3 regions of the Pandoraea faecigallinarum genome follow, and region 3 is predicted to be linked to each of the others. Evidence: predicted binding sites of a transcription regulator. Region 3 holds the regulator's gene; each other region holds the start of a gene.

The links. The regulator LexA, encoded in region 3, represses DNA repair genes until DNA is damaged. The targets are predictions, from matches to a motif close to ACTGTATNNNNATACAGT.
Region 1: a site for LexA is predicted at 2,127-2,144, ahead of recA (recombinase RecA). Genes of this name have one in related genera too.
Region 2: a site for LexA is predicted at 2,107-2,124, ahead of AB870_RS01540 (ATP-dependent helicase). Genes of this name have one in related genera too.

The regions. Positions count from the first base shown of each region.
Region 1 is NZ_CP011807.3:4,404,215-4,408,991, reverse strand. Features, by position in the region: gene AB870_RS19370 (sensor histidine kinase) at 1-1,174, opposite strand, end outside; gene AB870_RS19365 (response regulator transcription factor) at 1,308-1,997, opposite strand; gene recA (recombinase RecA) at 2,200-3,264, shown strand; gene recX (recombination regulator RecX) at 3,423-3,968, shown strand; gene AB870_RS19350 (DUF2889 domain-containing protein) at 4,279-4,777, shown strand, end outside.
Region 2 is NZ_CP011807.3:351,052-355,828, forward strand. Features, by position in the region: gene AB870_RS01525 (catalase) at 1-170, shown strand, start outside; gene AB870_RS01530 (hypothetical protein) at 351-863, opposite strand; gene AB870_RS01535 (DUF72 domain-containing protein) at 1,037-2,032, opposite strand; gene AB870_RS01540 (ATP-dependent helicase) at 2,155-4,239, shown strand; gene AB870_RS01545 (GNAT family N-acetyltransferase) at 4,226-4,723, shown strand.
Region 3 is NZ_CP011807.3:2,139,576-2,144,352, reverse strand. Features, by position in the region: gene AB870_RS09635 (sulfate ABC transporter substrate-binding protein) at 1-317, opposite strand, end outside; gene AB870_RS09630 (TetR/AcrR family transcriptional regulator) at 453-1,091, opposite strand; gene lexA (transcriptional repressor LexA) at 1,319-1,972, shown strand; gene AB870_RS09620 (hypothetical protein) at 2,180-2,605, shown strand; gene AB870_RS09615 (enoyl-CoA hydratase/isomerase family protein) at 2,771-3,883, opposite strand; gene typA (translational GTPase TypA) at 4,069-4,777, opposite strand, start outside.

The sequences.
Region 1 (4,777 bases), 2.3 Mb from region 3:
AGCCGAGATCGATCCGCTTCGCGAACGCGGCCTGAAACCAGTCCTGCATGGCGCTGCGGGCCAGCAGGCTGAGATTCAGAGGGGTGAACGCGGCAGCGTCGTTCGCGCTGTTTTCCGCACGCGCCAGTGCGAGCAACTGATTGACCAGACGGGCGGCCTGTTCGGAACTGACGGCGATCTGCGAGAGCGAGCGGCGCAATTCGTCGGGCGAGGTCTGACGCAGTGCGAGTTCGGCCTGCATGCGCAACCCGGCAAGCGGCGTCTTCAGTTGATGTGCGGCGTCGGCGATGAAGCGCTGCTGGAGTTTCATGTTCTGTTCGAGACGTCCGAGCAGATCGTTCAACGAATTGACGAGCGGTGCGATTTCCGGCGGCGCCTGACGCGCTTCGAGCGGCGACAGATCGTCCGGGCGACGGGCGCGGATGTGTTCCTGCAACGCATGCAGCGGGGCAAGGCCGCGTGACAGGCCGAACCACACGAGCACGATGGCCAGTGGCAAGATCACGAACTGCGGCAGGATCACGCCCTTGATGATCTCGTTCGCCAACTGGCTGCGCTTGTCGAGCGTCTCCGCAACCTGCACGAGCGCCATGCTGCCCGGCGGTTCCATGCGCGGCAGATCGACATAAGTGAACGCCACGCGAATGTCGTTGCCGCCCACTGTCTCGTCCCGGAACTGGACGACGCCCGGTTGCGGCCGGTCGTCTTCATGAGGCAACGGCAGTTCGGCCGTGCCGCCCACGAGTTCTCCCTTCGCGCCAAGCACCTGAAAGTAGACGTTGTCGGTGGCATCGGCGCGCAGCAGGTCGCGCGCGGGCATCGGCAGTGTGAGGGTGACCTGTCCGCGATCCGAGTGAACTTGCTGGGCGAGGACGTAAGTATTCGTTTCCAGCGCCCGGTCGAACGGCCCGTTGGCGATCGACTTTGCGACGAGATACGTCACGGCAATGCTCATTGGCCAAAGCAGCAGCAACGGCGCGAGCATCCAGTCGAGAATCTCGCCGAACAGCGAGCGTGGCGGAGGCTCCGCTTCGCGCTCCAGCGGCGCGCCGAAGCCGGGGCGTACGAAGGGATCGGCGTAGGGGTCGAGCGGATCGGCGGCGTCTGCGGCAGGGGCAGAGGCGTGCGGGTCCGCAGGCGTGGTGCGATGGGGATGACGAAAGCTCAGACGCATCGGATGTGAGGTCTAAAGAAACTGAGGCGACTGAGGTGGCGGGGCACGCCGGGCGCCGGCCGACGTCGCAACAGGCGGCCGAAGGGCGCGGTTCGTCGCGGTGATGTGGAACGCCCCGTCTGCGCCTGCACGATCAGGCGGCGTTGGCGGGCGCCGCTGCGGGCTTCTCCAGACAATACCCCAGGCCGCGGATCGTAGCGATGCGTACGCCGCTCGGCTCGATCTTCTTGCGAAGCCGGTGCATGTAGACCTCGATGGCGTTGTTGCTCACCTCCTCGCCCCAACCGCACAAATGATCGACCAATTGCTCCTTCGAGACGAGTCTGCCGGTACGCAGCAGCAGGACTTCGAGCAATTCGAGTTCGCGCGCGGACAGGTCGAGCATCTGCTCATGGATGTAAGCGGTGCGTCCGACCTGATCGAAACTCAGCGGACCGTGGCGGATGACTGTCGAGCCGCCGCCCGCGCCGCGCCGGGTCAGCGCCCGTACACGCGCTTCGAGCTCGGCAAGCGCGAAGGGCTTGGCCATATAGTCGTCAGCACCGAGATCGAGACCCTTTACGCGGGCGTCGACGCTGTCGGATGCCGTCAGGATCAGTACGGGCAAATGGGAATTGCGGGCGCGCAGCCGGCGCAGCACTTCGTGACCGGGCAGGCGAGGCAGACCAAGGTCGAGAATCAGCAGGTCGAACGTCTGGGCGGAGAGAGCGGAGTCCGCTTCGAGCCCCGTCTTCACGTGATCGACGGCGTAGCCCCCCTGACGCAGCGAGCGGGTCAGGGCGTCGGCCAGAATGCTGTCATCCTCTGCGATGAGAATTCGCATGGGCGTGATAGGCTTGTGTAGGCACCGGCGCCTGACGGCAACGGTGTGTCTCCTGTGATGTTGCGGCGCGTGGTTCGCGGCTTTTTTTGTCGTTTCGGCGCTTTCGGACAACAGGCACTTGCAAAGAGCACTGGTTTTTTATACAGTACCGGCAGTCACGCCTCACTCGAGCCGTCTCGCTCATCATATCAAAGGACGATTCATGGAAGAAAGCAAGAAAGGGTCTGCCAATCTGTCGGCCGAGAAAGGCAAGGCGCTCGCCGCCGCCCTCGCGCAGATCGAGAAGCAATTCGGCAAGGGCTCGATCATGCGTCTGGGCGACGGCGAGGTCGAAGCGGACATCCAGGTCGTCTCCACGGGCTCTCTGGGTCTGGACATCGCGCTTGGCGTCGGTGGTCTGCCGCGCGGTCGTGTGATCGAGATCTACGGTCCGGAATCGTCGGGTAAGACCACGCTCACGCTGCAAGTCGTGGCGGAAATGCAGAAGATCGGCGGTACCTGCGCGTTCATCGACGCGGAGCACGCCCTCGACGTTGGCTACGCCAGCAAGCTCGGCGTTTCGGTGCCGGACCTGCTGATCTCGCAGCCGGACACGGGCGAGCAGGCCCTGGAAATTGCCGACGCACTGGTGCGCTCGGGGTCGATCGACCTCATCATCATCGACTCGGTTGCGGCGCTGGTGCCGAAGGCCGAAATCGAAGGCGAAATGGGCGACTCGCTGCCGGGGCTGCAAGCGCGTCTGATGTCTCAGGCACTGCGCAAGCTGACGGGCACGATCAAACGTACGAACTGCACGGTGATCTTCATCAACCAGATCCGTATGAAGATCGGCGTGATGTTCGGCAACCCGGAGACGACGACCGGCGGTAACGCGCTGAAGTTCTACTCATCGGTGCGTCTGGACATCCGTCGTATCGGTTCGATCAAGAAGGGCGACGAGGTGGTCGGTAACGAAACCCGCGTCAAGGTTGTGAAGAACAAGGTGTCGCCGCCGTTCCGCGAAGCGATTTTCGATATCCTTTACGGTCAGGGGATTTCGCGCGAAGGCGAAATCATCGATCTGGGCGTCAATGCGAAGATCGTTGAGAAGGCTGGCGCCTGGTACAGCTACAACGGCGAGAAGATCGGCCAGGGTAAGGACAACGCGCGCGAGTTCCTGCGCGAAAATCCGGACATCGCCCACGAAATCGAGAACAAGGTGCGTGCATCGCTGGGGGTGACGGCGATCAACGAAACCGGTGAGATCGAAGAAGACGACGAGGCTTAATCGCCCGAGTTGTCGAAACGGCAGCGCGAAGCTTTACGGCCTCGCGCTGCCGTTTTTGCTTTGTTACCTGGTTTCTCAATTGGCTACGTCGTGGCCTCAGCGCCAGCGTTTGTTTATCTCGCTCTGTGAATGGCCGCCGATGGCGCTACGATGAACTCATGATCAGTCGTCGTCCTCCCCGCGACCCGAATGCGCCGCCGCCCCCGCCGGGGGACGAGGCCGTTGCGGTCAAAAAATCTCGCAAGCCCGCGCCGAGTCTGAAAGGCCGTGCGTTGTCCTATCTCGCGCGTCGCGAGTACAGTCGCGCGGAACTGCGTCGCAAGCTTACGCCGTACGTGGATGCCGGGGACCCCGAAGCACTGGATCGCGTGCTCGATACCCTTGAACAGGAACGCTGGCTGTCGAACTCGCGGTTCGCGGACAGTGTGGTGAACCGTCGCGCGTCGCGCATGGGCACAACACGCATTGTCGGCGAGCTCAAACAACATCAGGTCGACGCGGAGACCGTCGCCGCGATTTCGGAGCAACTGCGCGAGACCGAACTGGCGCGCGCCCGTGCCGTCTGGCAGAAGAAGTTCGGCGAAGTCGCCACGACCCCGGAAGCGCGTGCCAAACAGATGCGCTTTCTGGCGGCTCGTGGCTTCTCGCGTACCGTTATCAGCAAAATCGTGCGGGGCGCCGACGAATTTTCGGACGATTGCTGACGTACGCCCCTGCAAATTCGTCATGGACGGGCGTCCATTTATCCACGAGCCGCTAACGGCACGCCTTGTCGTGTAACCTGCACCGATGCTGGCGTGACACAGCGATGGAACTCACGTGACGCGTCACGCCTCGCTTATCGCCTTTTGGCGTCGCACCATGCACGCCGGCGGTGGCGGGATTTTGATAACCCGACCGGTGGGTCGGGTTATTGCGCCTTATGCAGCGGGCTTCTGCTGCGCTGCGGCAGACGGCGCTGTCGCCTATGCTAGAATCAAGGTCTTTCTGCGTTCATGCATTGCACACTTCCGCATGCCGCTCTCCGCGCCTGCCTCTCGTACCTTGCGTCACCGTCGCACGATCGCTGTTGAAGCGTATTCGCGCGAGGATGGCCTATGGGACATCGAAGCCCGTCTCACCGATCACAAGGATCGGGATTTTGCATTGGCGACCGGCCTTCGCAAGGAAGGCACGCCGATTCATGAGCTATGGCTGCGATTGACGATCGACGAAGCGTTCGAGGTGCATGACGCCGAAGCCGTTTCCGATTGGGTGCCTTATCCCGGTATTTGCGATCAGATTGGACCAGAATATCGTCAGTTGATCGGACTTAACCTGCGGCGGGGCTTCCGGCGCGGGGTTCGCGAGCGACTTGGCGGTGCCGCGGGTTGTACCCATCTGACCGAACTTTGCAGTGTCCTGCCTACCGCAGCGATTCAGGCCTTCGCCGGCGTGGTGATCGATACGCCCGATACCGCGCTCAAGGCCGCCAACGATGCCGAAGATTCGGCACCTCCTTTCCAACTCGGAC
Region 2 (4,777 bases), 1.8 Mb from region 3:
GCAACGTGTTCGACGACGCGTCGCGTGCACGTCTGGTCGAAACCGTCTCGGGCGCTTTGCTTGGCGGCGTGCGCAGCCCCGTGCTGGAACGCGCGTTCGATTACTGGAAGCAGATCGATCCGGATATCGGTGCGCGTATCGAGAAGGCGGTGAAGGACGCCAAGCAGTAGCGCAACGGTCCGGCGCGACAGGCGGCTGCGCCGTTATCGGCGCGCTAATCCCAGTGGCGTAATGGCGGCGGGCGACGATGCACGGCATAGTCCCCGCCGTTTTCGTTGGTGAACGGCTTGGCGTCGAGCGTGGCGATGCCCTCGAGAATTCTCTTCGCGGTGGGCGTGCTTCTCAACCGTTCATTTGCGTTTGAGTCCCACCGCGAAATCCCGCTGCTCAAGGCAATACTCGATGTCGTTTCCCGTCCAGCAAAGGATGGTGGCGGGCTTGATCGAGTTGACCAGACTCTGCGCGGTGTCCGAGTAGCTGCCGCTGACGAACAGACACCCGATCAGCGAGGAGGGGCGGCGCATCAGATGCGCGAGCAACGTCGCGATGGGTTCCTTGCTCGCCGTGCGCTTGGTGCGGGTCGATGGTCTCGAATAGTCCTTGCATTCGACGATGGCTGCGATACCGCCGGAATAGATCATGCCGTCGATCTGCTCGATGATCTTCCTGTCGTCGTGACGCACCCGGAACGGCCACCTCACCTTCGCGCCGCTAAGCTCGAAACCCTTGAGCACGAGATACTCCAGCGCCTTGCCTGCATCCCAGCCCGGTGTCGAACATTGCTTGACGTCGCGCCACAATCCTTCGACGTCCGTCCATCCGTAGCGCCTCACCCGTTCGATGTATTCCCTGTCTGCGACCATGCAGTCCTCCGTGAATCCGAGGTCGATTCTAGGGGCGCCGTCGAGGGAAAAACGACAACCGGCCGATTTATCGGAATCTGCCGATGGGGTTGGGATTTTCGTCCGAACGCGCAGGAAAAAACGTCACGCGCCTTCGTCTCTCTTCGCGTTTACGCAGATCGTCGACGTCGTTGCTACCGTCCGAGGCGCGCCAGTTCGGCCAGCGCGCGTTGAAACGCCGAGGCGTTCTTCATACCCTGATCTTCATGATTGGTATTGAACAGCACATGCGTGTCGTCGACGCGTGCGGCAATCCGTTCGACGCGCGCTGAGATGTCGATCAGCTCGCTCGCACTGTACTCGTAGACGAAGCGCCCCGACGAAGCCGACGAAGCCGACGAAGCCGACGAAGCCGACGAAGCCGACAAAGCGGCAGAAGCGGCAGAAGCGGCAATGCCGCGACGGTTCCACACCGCACCGTTGCGACCGTGCAGCCGGACGACACAAAGATCGTCGCGCGTCGTGGCCCAGACCGCGGGCACCGTGTTGTCGAAGCCCGACGGGCTGTCGACGATGGTGTGCGCGGCCCCTGTCTCGCGCAACATCGCAAGAGTGGCGGCTTCGCGTGAGGGGGTGTCGAACCAGCTACGGTGACGAAACTCGACGGCGTGCCGCTCGCCCGCGACTCGACGGGCCGTCTCGAACACGAGGGCGCGCCCGGCGCGGTCGTTTTGCACGCGTGGCGAAAACTGAAAATGGATGGCCGTCAGCTGGCCGCTCTGACGCAGCGGTTCGATCGCTTCGAGGTAGCGGCGCCAGAGTTCGTCGCGCAATTCGGCAGGGATGTCGCCCGGTGCGATTTGGGTCGCTCGTCTTGACAGCGGATCGTTCGGCGAGCCCATGGCCCGGGCGATGTCCGGAGGGAGCGCATCGAGCGGTGTCGTGTGGCCGGTGAACGCGCGAAACGCCTTGATGTGAAAACGAAACGATGGGGGCGTGCGTTGCGTCCATCGCCAGGCGACCGTGGCATCCGGCAGCCGATAGTAGCTGCTGTCGACCTCGACCACCTCGAACTTCGACGCGTAGTGACGCAGGCGTGCCTCCGGGGTGGCGACACCTGGCGGATAAAAGCGCCCGCACGCGATGAGCGTTGGGTCGGTCCAGGACGATGTGCCAGTGCGGATCGTCATCGGGGTGAGGGGGCAGGCAAGGGGATGCGTCTTAAATTCGCGAGAAGCTCGATGGGCGCCGAACCCATCGTTATAATGTATGAATATACAGTACTCGTAGAGCGTACCCGCCGCAAATTCGCATGTCAGAACAGCCGTCCGCCCCCGCCCGCGATCCATGGGCCGAACTCAACGACCGCCAGCGCGAAGCGGTCGACTATGGCGTGGGCGACGACGGCGCGCCAGGCGGCCCGCTGCTCGTGATCGCCGGGGCGGGGTCGGGCAAGACGAGCACGCTCGCGCACCGGGTCGCCAACCTGATCGTGCGCGGGGCCGATCCCAACCGTATCCTGCTGCTGACGTTCTCACGGCGCGCCGCCGGGGAAATGGAACGACGTGTGGGGGCGGTGTTGCAAAAAGTGTTGGGGCTCGCGTCGGCGCAACCGCCATCGCTCCCCTGGGCGGGCACGTTTCACGCGATTGGCGCCCGCCTGTTGCGTGAGTTCGCACCGCGCATCGGTCTGTCGGAGGCATTCACCATCCACGACCGCAGCGATGCCGAAGATCTGCTCGGGCTGGTGCGCCACGATCTCGGTTTCTCGGCCACGCAATCGCGTTTTCCCCTGAAGGGCACGTGTCTGTCGATCTACTCGCGCGTGGTGAACAGTCAGGCGCCGCTTGCCGAAGTGCTCGCCAGACACTTCCCGTGGTGTGCGCAATGGGAAGCGCAGCTCAAGCAACTCTTCGGCGGATATGTCGACGCCAAACAGTCGCAGCATGTCCTCGACTACGACGATCTGCTGCTGTATTGGGCGGAGACGATGGGGGCGCCGGAACTCGCGCGCGAACTCGACGCCCGCTTCGATCATGTCCTCGTCGACGAGTATCAGGACACGAACCGCCTTCAGGCACAGATTCTGCTGTCGATGAAGCCCAACGGGCGAGGCCTGACGGTCGTGGGCGACGACGCGCAATCGATCTACGCCTTTCGTGCGGCCACGATCCGCAACATTCTCGACTTTCCGGGGCAGTTCGCCGAGCCGGCGCACGTGGTCACGCTGGAGCGCAACTATCGTTCGACGCAGCCGATTCTCGATGCGTCCAATGCCGTGATTGCCGAGTCGAACGAGCGCTACGCCAAGGCGTTGTGGACGGACCGGCAGTCGGCTCGGCTACCGCAACTCGTGAACGTGAGCGACGAGTCGGGGCAGGCGCGCTGGGTCGCCGACCAGGTGCTCGCGCAACGCGAGACCGGTACGCGGCTCACGCAGCAAGCGGTCTTGTTCCGCACCGGCAGCCATAGCGCCGCGCTCGAATTGGAACTGACGCGCCGCAACATTCCGTTCGTGAAATTCGGCGGATTGAAGTTTCTCGAAGCGGCGCACGTGAAGGACATGCTGTCGATCTTGCGGTGGGCGCACAACCCGGCGAGCCGCCTGTCCGGGTTTCGTGTCGCGCAGTTGATTCCCGGCATCGGCCCGGTGAGTGCCACGCGACTGCTCGACGCGATGTCCGCGTCCACAACGCCGGCGCGGGAACTGGCGGCGTTCAAGCCACCGGCCGCGGCGGCCACCGAATGGCAGGCGTTCGTCGAAGTGTTCATGGTGCTGCACGACACGCGCCTCGCGTGGCCGGCGGACGTCGATCTCGCGCTGCGCTGGTATTCGCCACGACTCACCCAACGGTTCGACGACGCTGCCGTGCGCCAGGCCGATCTCGAACAACTCGCGCGCATTGCCAACACGTACGGTTCTCGCGAACAGTTCCTGACCGAGTTGACACTCGATCCTCCCGACGCCACCAGCGCCCAGTCCGGCCCGCCATTGCTCGACGAGGATTATCTGATCCTGTCGACGATCCACAGCGCGAAGGGGCAGGAGTGGCATTCGGTGTATGTGCTCAACGTGGTGGACGGCTGCATTCCGTCGGATATGAGCACGGGGGACGACGAAGATATCGAGGAGGAACGGCGGTTGCTCTACGTTGCCATGACGCGTGCAAAGGAGTCGTTGCAACTGGTCGTGCCGCAGCGGTTCTACGTCCATCAGCAAACGGGCATGGGCGATCGCCACGTGTACGGCACCCGTAGCCGCTTCGTCCCGGACAGGATGCTGCCGCTGTACGATATCTTCCCCAAGCCGCGAGAGGACGACGCGCCGCGCGGGCCGGTGGGAGATGTCACGGTGCATATCGATGTGGCCCGGAGGCTTCGCAATGCGTGGTCCTGAGATCGTGCTGCGCGACGCGCGTGCATCGGACGTCGACGCGCTGACACAACTTCTGATGCAGACCTATCACACGACGTGGGAGCCCATGCTGCGCCCGGAAGTCGCAGCGACGTTCGCAACGGGCGAGCGCACATGCGCGTACGTGCGGGCGCACTGGCATGAAGTGACGGTCGCCGTGCTGCATAACGTGGACCCGAACGCAGATGGCGATGTCGCCGGTATGGTGCACGTGATCGGCGATTTCGTCGACGCCTTGCATGTAGCGCCATCGCGCCAGCGACTCGGCATCGGGGCGCGCTTGCTCGCGCATGCCGAAGCGCAGATGCGCGCACGCGGTCACCGTCTCGCGCGCCTTGAAACCGATACGTTCAACGTGCAAAGCCGCGCTTTCTACGTCCGCAATGGCTACACCGAAGTTGCGACGTACCCCGACGAAGCGTGGGACAGCGGCCTCACCACGGTGCTGCTCACCAAACCGCTCTGAGACCGTCCGGTCATCGGGGTCTTTCGTCACGTTTGCGTTGTCAGGGGCGGAAAT
Region 3 (4,777 bases):
GCGGCAAGTTCATCGATGTCGGCCGAAATGCCGAGCGTGACGACATCCGCGGGCGCGCCGTCGAGCACGGTGCGGGCCTGCTTGCCCGAGCCGCCATGCGAGGCCTTGACCGTGACGGTGTCGCCGGAAACCTGCTTGTAGTGCGCCTCGAAGGCCTTGTTGTAGTCGGCGTACAGCTCGCGCGTCGGGTCGTACGACACGTTGAGCAGCGACAGACTCGCCGCATGCGCCTGAATCGTCATGCCGGCAGCCAGCGCCAGACCGCCCAGCGCGACTGCCAGCTTCTTAGCTTTCCATCCCCGTGCTGCTTTGTTCATGACTTGCACTCCTTGTTTGCTTCTCGTGTGTAGGAGGCCAGTCTATGATCCCGTCTAAATAATTAAAAATAATATTTTCGCTTTTGTTTATGCCGGAATAAGGATTAGAGAAATTATGCTGATACGCACCGGCCCTCAGACGTAAGGGGAGCCTGCCAACGCGGCGTTCAGCCCCGTCGCTCCCTGATCCACGAGGCTCAGGAAGGCTTGTCGCGCGGCGGCGGAGTCCTGCGTTTGGCGAAAAGTCCGATGGGCATGAAGGAACGCAACGGTCCAGGCCGCCAGGAGCATGGCGGCCGCCAGTTGAGCCTGCACGTCGCCCGGCGGCCGTCCCGCGCTTTCGGCAAGCGCCTGGGCCACCCCATCGGCCAGTTCGTCCCGGATCGCCCGGGCGCGAGCCATGAGCGTCTCGCTGCCCTCGATGGTGCGCACGAATTCCTGGCTTTGCGCCGAAAAATCGACGAACGGGTTGCCTTGTTCGACAAGCCGATGCGCCAGCAAACGCAACGCCTCGACCGGAGAAACGCCCGGCGCCCGCTCCCGAATGGCCGCACGCAGCATCTCTCGACCCTCTTCGTCGCGGTCGAAGAACATGTCTTCCTTACGCGGGAAATGGTTGAACACGGTCATCCGGCCGACGTCGGCCGCTGCCGCAATCTGGTCCACCGTCACATGATCGAAACCGTGTTCGTGGAAAAGCCGCGTGGCCGCGTTGGAAATCCCCTGCCGGGTGGCCAGACGTTTGCGTGATCTCAGATCGGTTGGCGTTGACATGTCGTTCCCGATGACCCAGTTAACCTGTACTTAGTACATATTCATGTGAACAGACCGGCGCGTACATGCTTTGAAGTTTAATGAGCCTTTCGCCGGGCTTTCCCTCATTCGGCGCGATGGGCAGGCCGGCCCCGTACGGCGGCCCTGTCATGGCGATCAAGTTTCGCTTGCCTTTTTGCAAACACTGTACAAAAATACAGCCACCTGTGCTTCCATACAGTGATGCCATGATCAAACTTACCGCCCGTCAACAGCAGGTCTACGAACTGGTTCAGCAAGCGATCGAGCGCACCGGCTTTCCGCCGACGCGCGCGGAAATCGCCGCCGAACTGGGCTTCTCTTCCGCCAACGCTGCCGAGGAGCATTTGCGTGCGCTGGCGCGCAAAGGGGTGATCGAACTGGCCGCCGGTCAATCGCGTGGCATCCGCCTCAAGCGCCTGGACGAAGCGGGCGGTTCTCACCAGTTCACGCTGCCGCACATGGGTCTCATGCAATTGTCGTTGCCACTCGTGGGGCGCGTCGCCGCCGGTAGTCCGATCCTGGCGCAGGAACATATCGAACGTAACTTCCAGTGCGACCCGAACATGTTCGCGCGCCAACCCGATTACCTGCTGAAGGTGCGCGGGATGTCGATGCGCGATGCCGGCATTCTCGACGGCGATCTGCTCGCCGTGCAGAAAGCGGCGGATGCACGTGAAGGCCAGATCGTCGTGGCCCGTATCGGCGACGACGTGACGGTTAAACGGTTTCACCGTGTCAAGGGTGGCGTCGAGCTGATCGCCGAAAACCCCGACTTCGAGAACATCAATGTCGACGAAGGCAGCGGTGATTTTGCGCTGGAAGGTATTGCGGTCGGCCTGATCCGCAACAACGATCTATGAAGGACCTATGAGCGATCGTTGATCGTTCGGCGCGAATGAAGGGCGCTGCGCAACATCGCACTCCGCCCCACTCCCTGAAGATTTGCATTTCCGACTGCGCCGGGCTGGGTCCGGCGCCCGTACCCTGCTGCGCCCGCGATTCGTGAGAGCGATGCGAAACGCAGTGGGTCACGTCCCTCCGACCCGCATTGGAAGAAGGATCGCATCATGGCTCGACTCTTTGGTTTGCTGCGTACGTCCCTCGGTCAACCCCGCGTGAGTGCCTCTTCGCAAACGCGCCTGTCGGCGGTCTACGGTCTGTCGGCCCTGTCCGGCCCGTTCGCATCGGCGCCCGCCGTCGCTCGCTCGTACACCGTGCCGGCGCGCACTCGCACGACCGCCCTGCCGCGCACCATCGCGGCTGCCATGGCATCGGCCACGCGTCGCGCCTGTCCCGCCGGTCAGACTGTCAAAGCGTCGCGTAACGTGCGCGAGCAGCAAGCGCGTCGCGACAACGTTCATGAATTGCAGGACAGTCACGACGTGCGCATCTATCGCGATATGTCGCATATCGTGATGGTCGGCACCTTCGCGGACATCTGTCGCAAGCTCGATCAGGCCGTTGGTGAACAGTTCTGTCAGGCGGCGGTGTGACAGCGTAGCAACGTAACGACACAACGACCGCTCGGACTACTTGATTCGTTCGCGGCATCCGAGGCATTCGAAGCCATCGCCCACCGTGTCATGGCGGGCGATGGGGCGCATTCGGCAATATGACGGTTCGTGCGTCGTTAAGACTACGGCACCGAACAATGCGACTTATTCGCCCAGATCTCGCAGCGGATGGTTCGCGCCACGACGTTCGCCATCGAAAAACCGCGCGACATCTTCCGGTGTCACGGCTTCGATCGTCGAATGCTGCCAGCGCGGATGGTGGTCCTTGTCGATCACCATCGCGCGGATGCCCTCCACACCTTCCGCCCCCGTGCGGCCATCGAGATTGAAGACGCTGCGCATCATCAGCCATTCTTCGCGCAACTCATCCGCCAGCGACAACTTGCGCGCACGACGCACTTGCTCCAGCGACACGCACACCATGAGCGCCGAACGCTTGGTGCGCAGCAGATCCTCTGTCTCCTGCGCCCATCCGGAATACTCGCATCGTGGTTCGGCCTTCAACGCCCTGAGGATGGCAGGCATATCGGCCAAACCGAAATGCTCGTCGATCACGCTGCGCAACGGTGCCAGCTTGCCCGGTGCGAGTCCCGCAGGCGGCAGGCTTTCGCGACAGAAGGTGCGCGCGGCGTCGAGTACTGCCTCACTGTCGCTCCAGTCGCCCGCCGCGAGATGCTCGCAAAGCGCGGGCAGCGATGCGCGCGGGAGCACCACGTCCGCCAGACCGATTTCGCACGCATCGACTGCGCCGAACACAATACCCGTCGTGCCGAGATACTCGCCGAGGTGTCCAGCAAGATTGGCGAGGAAGAACCCACCGCCAACATCGGGGAACAAGCCGATCGCCGTCTCAGGCATCGCCATACGCGTCGCTTCCGTCACGATGCGCAGCGCGGCCCCCTGCGAAATTCCCATGCCGCCGCCCATCACCACGCCGTCCATCAGCGCGATGTAAGGTTTCGGGTACGACGCAATGGCGTAGTTCAGTTTGTACTCGTCGGTGAAGAAATCCATGATGTCCGTACGACCGGCGCTGATGGCCTCATGGAAATAGCGAATGTCGCCACCGGCGCACAACCCCTTCTCACCGGCGCCCTGAAGCACGACACCGAGCACGTTCGGATCGTCTCGCCAATCGGCAAGTGCGGCCGCCATCGCACGAATCATGTCGTGCGACAAGGCATTGAGCGCCTTCGGGCGATTCAGGGTGACGAAGCCGATGCGGCCGCGAATCTCGGTACAGAGGAAATCGGTCATGTCTGGCGAGTGCTCCAGAAACGTCAACGCGTTGGGGGAAATGAAGGCGTTGGAGATGGACGGGCGGCGGCAAGGCCGCATCAAAAGCAAAAAAGCCGGCGCAAAGGCACCGGCTTTTCTTCCAACAATCTGGCATTGCGACGCGACAGACCCGAGTCCGCCACGCCGCCCTGTCATCGCCGGCTTTACTTCTCTTCGCGCGAAGCGCGCTTGCGCTCGTGTTCGAGGAGGTGGCGCTTGCGCAGACGAATCGTCTGCGGCGTGACTTCGACCAGTTCGTCGTCGTCGATGAATTCCACCGCGTATTCCAGGCTCAATGCGATCGGCGGCACCAGACGCACGGCTTCGTCGGTACCCGACGCACGCACGTTCGTGAGTTGCTTGCCCTTGATCGGGTTGACCACGAGGTCGTTGTCACGGCTATGAATACCGATGATCATGCCTTCGTAAAGGGCGTCGCCCGGCTTCACAAACATGCGACCGCGATCTTGCAGCTTCCAGAGTGCGTAGGCCACGGCATCGCCGTTGTCTTGCGAGATCAGCACGCCGTTACGACGCTCACCCAGCGAACCATCCTTGACCGGTGCGTAAGCATCGAAGATATGGCTCATGAGGCCCGTACCGCGGGTCATCGACAGGAAATCGCCCTGGAAGCCGATCAGGCCGCGAGCCGGAATGCGGTATTCCAGACGCGTGCGGCCACGACCGTCCGATACCATGTCCAGCATTTCACCCTTACGGCGGCCGATTTCTTCCATGACGCCGCCCTGATGTTCGTCTTCCAGGTCGATGGTCAGCATTTCGTACGGCTCGTGCTTCACGCCGTCGATTTCCTTGATCACCACGCGCGGACGCGACACGGCCAGTTCATAGCCTTCGCGACGCATGTTCTCG